Regions from separate parts of the Pantoea sp. X-Soil-OKNW-713 genome, predicted to be linked through region 3. Evidence: predicted binding sites of a transcription regulator. Region 3 holds the regulator's gene; each other region holds the start of a gene.
The links. Region 3 encodes PhoB, which activates phosphate uptake and scavenging genes when phosphate is short. Its sites were predicted from a motif close to CTGTCATAAAACTGNCNNAT; they were not measured.
Positions count from the first base shown of each region.

Region 1: serA (phosphoglycerate dehydrogenase) is a predicted target of PhoB. The motif match lies at 1,053-1,072, and genes of this name have one in related genera.
Region 2: pitA (inorganic phosphate transporter PitA) is a predicted target of PhoB. The motif match lies at 1,087-1,106, and genes of this name have one in related genera.

Region 1 covers NZ_AP035995.1:3,588,103-3,591,386, reverse strand. Annotated here, with positions in the region: gene AC6I8R_RS16805 (LysR family transcriptional regulator ArgP) at 1-155, opposite strand, end outside; gene rpiA (ribose-5-phosphate isomerase RpiA) at 315-974, shown strand; gene serA (phosphoglycerate dehydrogenase) at 1,254-2,492, shown strand; gene AC6I8R_RS16790 (5-formyltetrahydrofolate cyclo-ligase) at 2,573-3,163, opposite strand; RNA gene ssrS (6S RNA) at 3,240-3,284, opposite strand, start outside.
Region 2 covers NZ_AP035995.1:4,145,270-4,148,553, forward strand. Annotated here, with positions in the region: gene AC6I8R_RS19385 (BaiN/RdsA family NAD(P)/FAD-dependent oxidoreductase) at 1-1,026, opposite strand, end outside; gene pitA (inorganic phosphate transporter PitA) at 1,268-2,767, shown strand; gene uspB (universal stress protein UspB) at 2,813-3,148, opposite strand.
Region 3 covers NZ_AP035995.1:1,053,899-1,057,182, reverse strand. Annotated here, with positions in the region: gene phoR (phosphate regulon sensor histidine kinase PhoR) at 1-963, opposite strand, end outside; gene phoB (phosphate response regulator transcription factor PhoB) at 978-1,667, opposite strand; gene sbcD (exonuclease subunit SbcD) at 1,864-3,081, shown strand; gene AC6I8R_RS04745 (AAA family ATPase) at 3,078-3,284, shown strand, end outside.

The DNA.
Region 1 (3,284 bases), 2.5 Mb from region 3:
ACCAGCAGCGGCTGACCGAATAAATTTTCCAGCTGTTTAATACGCTGCGACACCGCAGACTGCGTAATACAAAGTTTTTGCGCGGCGCGCTCAAAGCCGCGTTCACGAATCACAGCATCCAGCGCCTGAAGCGTTCGATAATCCGGGCGTTTCATTGTTGTTCTCTCTCGTTCAGGATGGAGGGTACTATGCCACAAAAAATCAAAAGATGGTTTTTGTGCACTGAGTTACAAAGCCTTTAACAGCCGCGCTTTTTTACGCCGCCTTGTTTTATACTACGCGCACCTCGTTGTCGCACAGGTTTTAAACATACCATGACCCAGGATGAACTGAAAAAAGCGGTAGGTTGGGCAGCACTGCAATATGTGCAGCCGGGCACCATTGTTGGCGTTGGCACCGGTTCGACCGCTGCCCATTTTATTGATGCGTTAGGTTCGATTAAGCATCAAATTGAGGGCGCAGTTTCCAGCTCGGAAGCCTCAACGCAGAAACTGAAATCCCTCGGCATTCATGTGTTTGATCTCAATGAAGTGGATTCGCTCTCGGTGTACGTCGACGGTGCTGATGAGATCAATCCGCAGATGCAGATGATTAAAGGCGGCGGCGCGGCGCTGACGCGTGAGAAAATTGTCTCCGCCGTGGCTGAGAAATTTATCTGTATTGCCGATGCCTCGAAAGAAGTGGATGTATTGGGCCACTTTCCGCTGCCGGTTGAAGTGATCCCGATGGCGCGTTCCTATGTGGCGCGTGAACTGGTGAAATTGGGCGGCCTGCCAGAATATCGTCAGAACGTGGTGACCGATAACGGCAACATTATTCTCGACGTGCATAATCTACGCATCCTCGATCCGATCGCGCTGGAAAAAGCCATCAATGCGCTGCCTGGTGTGGTGACGGTAGGGCTTTTTGCAGCACGCGGCGCTGATGTCGCGCTGATCGGCACTGCCGATGGCGTAAAAACCATTACCAAATGATCTGTCCGGCGCTGTTGCAGCGCCGCTTATTTCCATACGCAAAACATCTTTTCTTCGTATGCTGAAATTCGGTGACTTATGTCACAAAACAGTCATCAACAGCAGGTTCATTCTTCGCTCTGTACGCATATCCCGATTTTGTACGGCATTGTGCTGCCGTAGCGCTGACGCGTGCTGAGGTCGAGGCAATCGATTGTCTTGCTGCAAACGAATTTTTTGATATTTTGACAGAAGGCTGGCTTATGGCAGCCCTCGTTGAATTCTGAATAGGGTCGGGAAATGGCAGAGTTATCACTGGAAAAAGACAAGATTAAGTTCCTGCTGGTGGAAGGTGTCCATCAGAGTGCGCTGGATAACCTGCGCGCAGCAGGTTACACCAACATCGAATTCCACAAAGGTGCACTGGATGCGGAGACGCTGAAGTCCTCCGTTCGTGACGCACACTTCATTGGTATCCGTTCCCGTACCCAACTGACCGAAGAGATTTTCGCTGCGGCTGAAAAACTGGTTGCGGTTGGCTGCTTCTGTATCGGCACCAACCAGGTTGACCTGAATGCAGCAGCAAAACGTGGCGTGCCGGTATTTAATGCCCCGTTCTCCAACACCCGTTCGGTTGCCGAACTGGTGATTGGTGAAATGCTGCTGATGCTGCGTGGCATCCCGGAAGCGAACGCCAAAGCGCACCGCGGTATCTGGAATAAAATTGCAGCGGGTTCCTATGAAGCTCGTGGCAAGAAGCTGGGTATCATCGGCTATGGCCATATCGGTATGCAACTCGGTGTGCTGGCGGAAAGCCTTGGCATGCATGTGTTTTTCTACGATATCGAGAACAAACTGCCGCTGGGCAACGCCACACAGGTGCGTCACCTGTCTGACCTGCTCAACATGAGTGATGTGGTCAGCCTGCACGTACCGGAAACCCCATCAACGCAGAATATGATCAGTGCCGCCGAACTGGCGCTGATGAAGCCAGGTGCGCTGCTGATTAACGCCGCACGCGGTACGGTGATTGATATTCCGGCGCTGTGCGATGCCTTGTCCAACAAACATCTGGCGGGTGCGGCGATTGACGTGTTCCCTGTGGAACCAGCGACCAACAGCGATCCGTTCAATTCACCGCTGTGTGAATTCGATAACGTGATTCTGACGCCACATATCGGTGGTTCGACGCAGGAAGCGCAGGAAAACATCGGTCTGGAAGTCTCTGGCAAGTTGGCGAAGTATTCTGACAACGGTTCAACCCTGTCTGCCGTTAACTTCCCGGAAGTGTCGTTGCCGATGCATGCCGCCAGCGCCAGTCGCCTGTTGCACATTCACGAAAACCGTCCGGGTGTACTGACCGCCATCAACCAGATTTTTGCCGAGCAGGGCATCAACATTGCCGCCCAGTATCTGCAAACCTCGCCGCTGATGGGCTACGTGGTAATCGATATCGATGCACAGCAGGATGTGGCGGATAAAGCGCTGCAACTGATGAAGGCAATTCCGGGCACCATTCGCGCGCGCTTGCTGTACTGATTTAAAACGCACTTAATCGCGCGATGAATCGCGCCGCTACTGATACGGAATTATCGTAGCGGCGCGATTTATCGCGCAAATCACCACTGCCACAATTTCGACGGTGTAATCACCACCGGCAACGGCACATCCCAGGTCGCTACTGGCAGCGTTTCAACATGCTGACAGTCATGCGCAATCCCCACCGGTAGAAAACCATGCTGCTGCCAGTTTTGTAGCGTGCGATCGTAAAAACCTCCTCCCATACCCAATCGCTGCCCGCTTTGGTCGAACGCGACTAATGGCACCATCACCACGTCCAGCTGATCAAGGGTGACCATTTGGGTGATATCCAGCGGCGGTTCCGGGATGCTTAATTTATTCGGGCTGAGTGGCGTGTCGGGTGTGTAGCGCAGGAACAGTAAATTTCCGGGGGCGAAAGGGTGCAGCACCGGCAGGAAAACCTGTTTTTTCTGTTGCCAGAGCTTGGCGATGAGTGGGCGAGTATTCAACTCCCCATCAACGGACAGGAACAACGCAATACGTTCGGCATTGCTGATGGGCGCAAAATTTATCGCATGCTCTGCCAGCAAATCGGCGGCTTGTTCCTGCTGTTCAGCCGTGAGGTTGCGGCGCAGATGACGCACATGTTGACGAATGTCTTGTCGGTCACGAAATGAGGGTTCAGACATGATATCCCCGGCAAAGTCGGCTGTTGCCAGCCACTATATCATGCGTACCGGGGGATAACAGAAGTGGAACTAAGAGGAGATCTCCGAGATGCCGCCGCAGGCTGTAACCCTTGAACCCTTG
Region 2 (3,284 bases), 3.1 Mb from region 3:
GCCCAGCGTCACTTCAGCCGTGCGGTAGCCTTCGGTGCCGTTTGGCTGTACCCGCCACTGATGCAGGGTTTGCACCAGTTCGCCCTGCTGCTTGCTGTTAAGCTGCTTCAGGGTGACGTCAGGGATCTGGTTCAGCGTCTGCAACACTTCCACCAGGCGCTTCGGCAAAATTTTCGCCAGGCTGTTTTTCAGGCTGAGGTTCGGATGGGCGTCGCGCTGGATATTAATAAACCCATCCAGCGGCGTTGCCGGAGATAAATCCACCGTCACGAACTCGCCGGGCTGCCAGTAGCTGGAGATTTGCAACACCGCCGGGCCAGATAAACCGCGATGGGTGAACAGCAAAGCCTCTTTAAATAAGGTGCCATCCTGCGCAGTGATGGTAGTGGGTAAAGCCACGCCGGATAAGGTGTTCAATTGCTCCAGCAGCGGTTTATGCAGAGTAAAAGGCACCAGCGCAGCGCGCGTCGGGAACACCTGCAAACCAAACTGCTCCGCCACTTTATAACCGAACGGTGAAGCACCCAGCCCCGGCATCGATAAACCACCGCTGGCGATCACCAACTTCTCTGCCTGCACCGTCATGCCGTTCAGTTGCAGGGTGTAGCCTGCGTCGTCACGCTGCACGCTCAGCACTTCGCTGCGCAACCGGAGCGTCACCTGTCCGGCTTCACACTCGGCCAGCAGCATATCCACGATTTGCTGCGCCGAATCATCGCAGAACAACTGGCCCAGCGTTTTTTCGTGATACGCGATGCCGTGACGATTGACCAGATCGATAAAGTCCCACTGGGTATAGCGCGCCAGCGCAGATTTACAAAAGTGCGGGTTATGGGAGAGGTAGGCCGCAGGCTCGGTGTACATATTGGTGAAGTTGCAGCGCCCGCCGCCCGACATCAGAATTTTGCGGCCCGCTTTTTTGCCGTTATCAAGCAGCAGCACACGCAGGCCACGCTGTCCGGCCTGTGCAGCACAGAACATGCCCGCAGCACCCGCGCCAACAATGATAACGTCAAATTTTTCCACTGCTTTTTCTCACTTCACCCGAAAGGCGCTGATTGTAGTGATCTGTCCTCTTTGACGCCAGTGTCAAAAAAATGCCGTAAATATGTCATATTGTAAATGACTCATATTTCGGCATTTTTCCCTTGTTTAGGCGTGTGACTGGCAACATTAAGACAAAAAAAGACTATATTTCCCTTTCCCATACAGCACGTTGTCGCGGATAATGCGCCGCGTTCATGTCCTCCAAAATGGCGTAACGTTTATGCTACATCTGTTTGCTGGTCTTGACCTGAGTACCGGCCTGTTATTGGTTCTTGCCCTGCTGTTTGTATTGTTTTACGAAGCAATCAACGGTTTCCACGACACAGCCAACGCGGTCGCGACAGTTATCTACACCCGTGCGATGCGGGCGCAGCTGGCGGTTGTGATGGCAGGTGTTTTCAACTTTTTCGGTGTTTTGCTGGGCGGTTTGAGCGTGGCCTATGCCATTGTTCATATGCTCCCCACCGATCTGCTATTAAATGTTGGTTCAGCTCACGGCCTGGCTATGGTGTTCTCCATGCTGCTGGCTGCGATTATCTGGAACCTCGGCACCTGGTATCTTGGCCTGCCGGCGTCCAGCTCCCATACCCTGATTGGTGCCATTATTGGTATCGGTCTGACCAATGCTCTGATGACCGGAACGTCGGTGGTTGATGCGCTCAACCTGCCAAAAGTTCTGAATATCTTCCTTTCCCTGATCCTGTCGCCGATTGTCGGTCTGGTGATTGCCGGTAGCCTGATTTTCCTGCTGCGCCGCTACTGGAGCAGCACCAAGAAACGCTCGCGTATTCATATGACGCCAGCCGATCGCGAGAAAATCGACGGCAAGAAAAAGCCGCCATTCTGGACGCGTATCGCCCTGATTGTTTCCGCCATTGGCGTAAGCTATTCACACGGTGCGAACGATGGTCAGAAAGGCATTGGCCTGATCATGTTGGTGCTGATTGGTGTCGCGCCTGCGGGTTTCGTGGTCAACATGAATGCCTCCGGTTATGACATCACCCGTACCCGTGATGCCGTCAACCATCTGGAGCAGTACTACCAGCAGCACAGCGAAACCCTGACGCACATCGTGCAGATGGTGCCGCCTGCGGTGCCTGCGCCAGAAGAGTCCATCAATGGCCCGCATGAATTCCACTGCGATAGCGCCCGTGCGCTGCCAGCGATTCAGCGAGCTCAGGGCTTACTGAACAATCTGCAAAGCTACAGTGACCTGACACCAGACCAGCGCAGCCAGATGCGTCGTCTGCTGCTGTGTATCTCCGATACCGCCGATAAAGCGGCGAAGCTGCCGGAAACCAGCGCTGACGACCAGCGTTTCCTGAACAAGCTTAAAAGCGATCTGTTGGGAACCGTTGAGTATGCGCCGGTGTGGATCATCATGGCCGTAGCCCTGGCGCTTGGCGTCGGCACCATGATTGGCTGGCGTCGTGTGGCGACCACTATCGGTGAGAAGATTGGTAAGAAAGGCATGACCTACGCGCAGGGTATGTCAGCGCAGGTGACGGCAGCGGTGTCAATTGGCATTGCCAGCTACACCGGGATGCCGGTTTCCACCACGCACATTCTGTCGTCGTCAGTCGCCGGGACCATGTTGGTTGATGGTGGCGGTTTGCAAAGCCGTACCATCAAGAATATCGCGATGGCGTGGGTGTTTACCCTGCCGGTGTGTATTCTGTTGTCCGGTTCCTTGTATTGGATTGCGCTGAAGCTGGTGTAATCACCGCTTCAGACACCGAAGGGCGACAGCAATGTCGCCCTTTTTTTATTGCCAGACCGCCATCGCGATCAGGCTGACAACCACCAGCCCACACAGCCCGCTGGTCAAAATAAATTGCCCGCGTACCCGTTCACAGCGACGAATAAACTCTTCGTCGTGATGGTCACGATAGCGCTTCTCCCAGATATAGCGCACCAGGCGCACCTGTTTGCTGGGCTGACCGTGCGACGTAAAGAAGCCGGCACCATCCACATATTGATATAACAGCGGATCGCAACCACGTAGCACCGCCAATAACGAGCGCAGAGAAGAGAAGTAGCGCGCCATATTCACCAGACAAACTACACAAAGAGCCCAAAAAAGCGCGATAGTGCTAATCATGATCCCCTCCCGGCTGGAGACGTGGAGACGCAACGCTGTAAACGCTCCACGAGAAAGCCTTCCACTGAATGAATCGAATTGCGTTGTTTTTTTGCGAGTCCGGCGGTAAGTCATCAGGAGATGTATGACCGTCATT
Region 3 (3,284 bases):
GGCGCTGCGCAACTGTTCATCATTACCCAGCACTTTGAGATGCGGATCGGTGTGGAAATGGATCTCATGACGCCCCTGGCTCAAGGTTTCCGCTTCGCGCTGGAGCAGCAACAGCATGGTTGGCACATCTACCGTCTCTTTCATATCGAGGGCGGGAGCAGCTTCAATGCGCGACAGCGTCAGCAGTTGCTTCACCAGGCTATCCATACGTCGCGTTTGCTCCGTCATGGTTTGCAACGCTTTGCTGCGTGAACGTTCGTTCATCACCGAATCGTTCATCATCTCCAGATAGCCTTGCAACACCGTCAGCGGGGTACGCAACTCATGGCTGACGTTGGCGAAGAAGTTACGTCGCGCGCCCTCCAGTTGATGCATTTGCGTCACATCACGCGCCACCATCAGCCACTGCCCTTCGCTGTAGGGCATCACGCGAAACTCCATATGATGTTGATTATTCAGCACCAACGTCAGCGGCTTATTAAAGTCACGCTGGCGGATATAGCGGGAGAATTCAGGATAGCGCAGCAGGTTGAGGATGTTCTGACCATTGTCTTCTGGCCAGCGCAGGCCGAGATGCTGTTGCGCCAGGCCGTTACACCAGAAAATGATACCCTCTTCGGTGGTCAGCACCACCGCATCCGGCAGCGATTCTGCACCGCTGCGAAAGCGTTTGATCAGGTTGCCCAGCTCGCGACGACGACGACGGTTACGCAACTGCATTTGATACAGCCCGTAAAACAGCGGTTCCCAGCTGGCGCGTCCACCGGGCGGCGTCATGGATCGATCAACCCATAACCAATGGGAGAGTCGCATCAGGTTCCAGAAATGCCACAACAGCAAACCCAGCACCGCGATCAGCAGCAGCCAGGGGAGATAGCCAAATACCAGACCTAAAATCAGTGCCGGCAGACAGACCAGCACCAGTTCGGTCAATAATCTCTTCCAGGAGAGTCGTTCCAGCACGGTAAAGACTCCGTTTAGTAGCGAGCAGAGAAACGATACCCTGTTCCGCGTACGGTTTGTACCATGCGATCGTGGCCGGAGACCTCCAGCGCTTTACGTAAACGACGGATATGCACATCGACAGTACGATCTTCGACATACACATTGGTGCCCCAGACATGGTTCAGCAGTTGTTCACGGCTGTAAACGCGTTCCGGGTGCGTCATAAAGAAGTGCAGCAATTTGTACTCAGTCGGTCCCATCTCCAGCGGCGTGGCTTCGGACATCACGCGATGTGATGACGGGTCAAGGCTCAGTCCCTGCATCTCAATCACCTCTTCCACCGCCATCGGCGAAATACGCCGCATCACCGCTTTGATACGCGCCATCAACTCTTTCGGGGAAAACGGTTTGGTGATGTAATCGTCAGCGCCCACTTCCAGACCGCGTACACGATCTTCTTCTTCGCCACGCGCCGTCAGCATCATCACCGGAATATCGCGCGTCATGGCTTCACGTTTCAGGTGCTTGATAAACTGGATACCGCTACCGCCAGGTAACATCCAGTCCAGCAAAATCAAATCCGGCCAGGGTTCGATGAGCTTCCCTACTGCGCTGTCATAATCTTCCGCCTCAATCGGCTGGTAATCGTTCTGTTCCAGCACGAAACATAACATTTCACGGATGGGAGCTTCGTCTTCCACAACCAAAATGCGCTTAGCCATTATTACTCCTGCTGATATGACGGCTGTCACTGGGATTTGCGGCGTCATTATGCGTCAGTTTTATGACACTTTTATGAAAAACCCAACCCTGGAAATTTAGTGGAAAAACAGAAATGTGACAGCCGTGAGGCGTTTTTTTTTCTTTCGTGGTGAAGTCGTTATAATTCCCCATCGCTTTTTCTGGCAGGGAGCATCCATGCGCATCATCCATACGGCAGACTGGCATCTGGGCCAGTTCTTTTACAGCAAAAGTCGCGCTGCTGAACATCAGGCATTTCTCGACTGGCTGCGCCAGCAGATTGACCAGCATCAGGTGGATGCGCTGATTATCGCCGGTGACCTGTTTGATACCGGCTCACCACCAAGCTATGCGCGTGAAATGTTTAACCGCTTCGTGGTGGCGTTGCAGGCCAGCCGCTGCCAGTTGATCGTTCTGGCAGGGAACCACGATTCGGTGGCAACGCTCAATGAATCACGCGAACTGCTTGCCTGCCTCAACACGCAGGTGATCACCAGCGCTACGCCGCAGGGCGAGCAGCAGGTGCTGACCCTGAAGCAGCGCGACGGTACACCAGGCGCGCTGCTGTGCGCCATCCCTTATCTGCGCCCGCGCGATATTTTGCGCAGCCAGGCCGGACAGTCCGGGCGGGAAAAACAGCTGTCGCTGCTGGAAGCCATCGAACAACATTATCAGCACTGCTTTGCCGCCGCAGAGGCGCAGCGCGCAGCACTCGGGGGCAAACTGCCGATTATCGCCACCGGCCATCTCACCACCGTCGGCGTAACCAAAAGCGACTCGGTGCGCGATATCTACATCGGCACCCTCGATGCCTTTCCGGCGCAGGCATTCCCGGCAGCGGATTACATCGCCCTCGGCCATATTCACCGAGCACAACGCATTGCTGACAGCGATCATATTCGCTACAGCGGTTCGCCTATTCCACTCAGCTTTGATGAGTTGGGCCGCGACAAGAGCGTGTTTCTGCTGGATTTCAGCACCGGCCTTGATGCCGTGACGCCGCTGACCATCCCGCTGTTCCAGCCAATGCAGATGCTGAAAGGATCGCTGGCGGATATCGAACGGCAACTGGCGCTGTTCAAAGAAAAAGAGGGCGACCTGGCGGTGTGGCTGGATATTGAAATCACCACTCAGGAGCACCTGAGCGACCTGCAACGCCGCGTGGAACAACTGACGGAAAACTTACCGGTGGAGGTGCTACTGGTCCGCCGCAGCCGCGAACAGCGCAGCCGCAGCCTGGCGCGACTGGATAACGAAACTCTGAGCGAATTGCAGGTTGAAGAGGTGTTTGCGCGTCGTCTGGCGCTGGAAGAGGATCTGGATGCCGACCAGGCAGCACACCTTACGCAACTGTTTCGCACCACCCTTGCCGCGCTGGAGAACCCCTCTGCATGAAAATCCTGACGCTGCGTTTTAAAAACCTCAACGCCCTGCGCGGAGAATGGTTTATCGATTTTCGCCGTGAGCCATTTGCCAGTAACGGTTTGTTTGCCATTACCGGGGCCACCGGCGCTGGTAAAACCACCCTGCTCGACGCCATCTGTCTGGCGCTGTATCACCAGACGCCACGTCTCGGCGTGCTGTCGCAAACCCAGAAC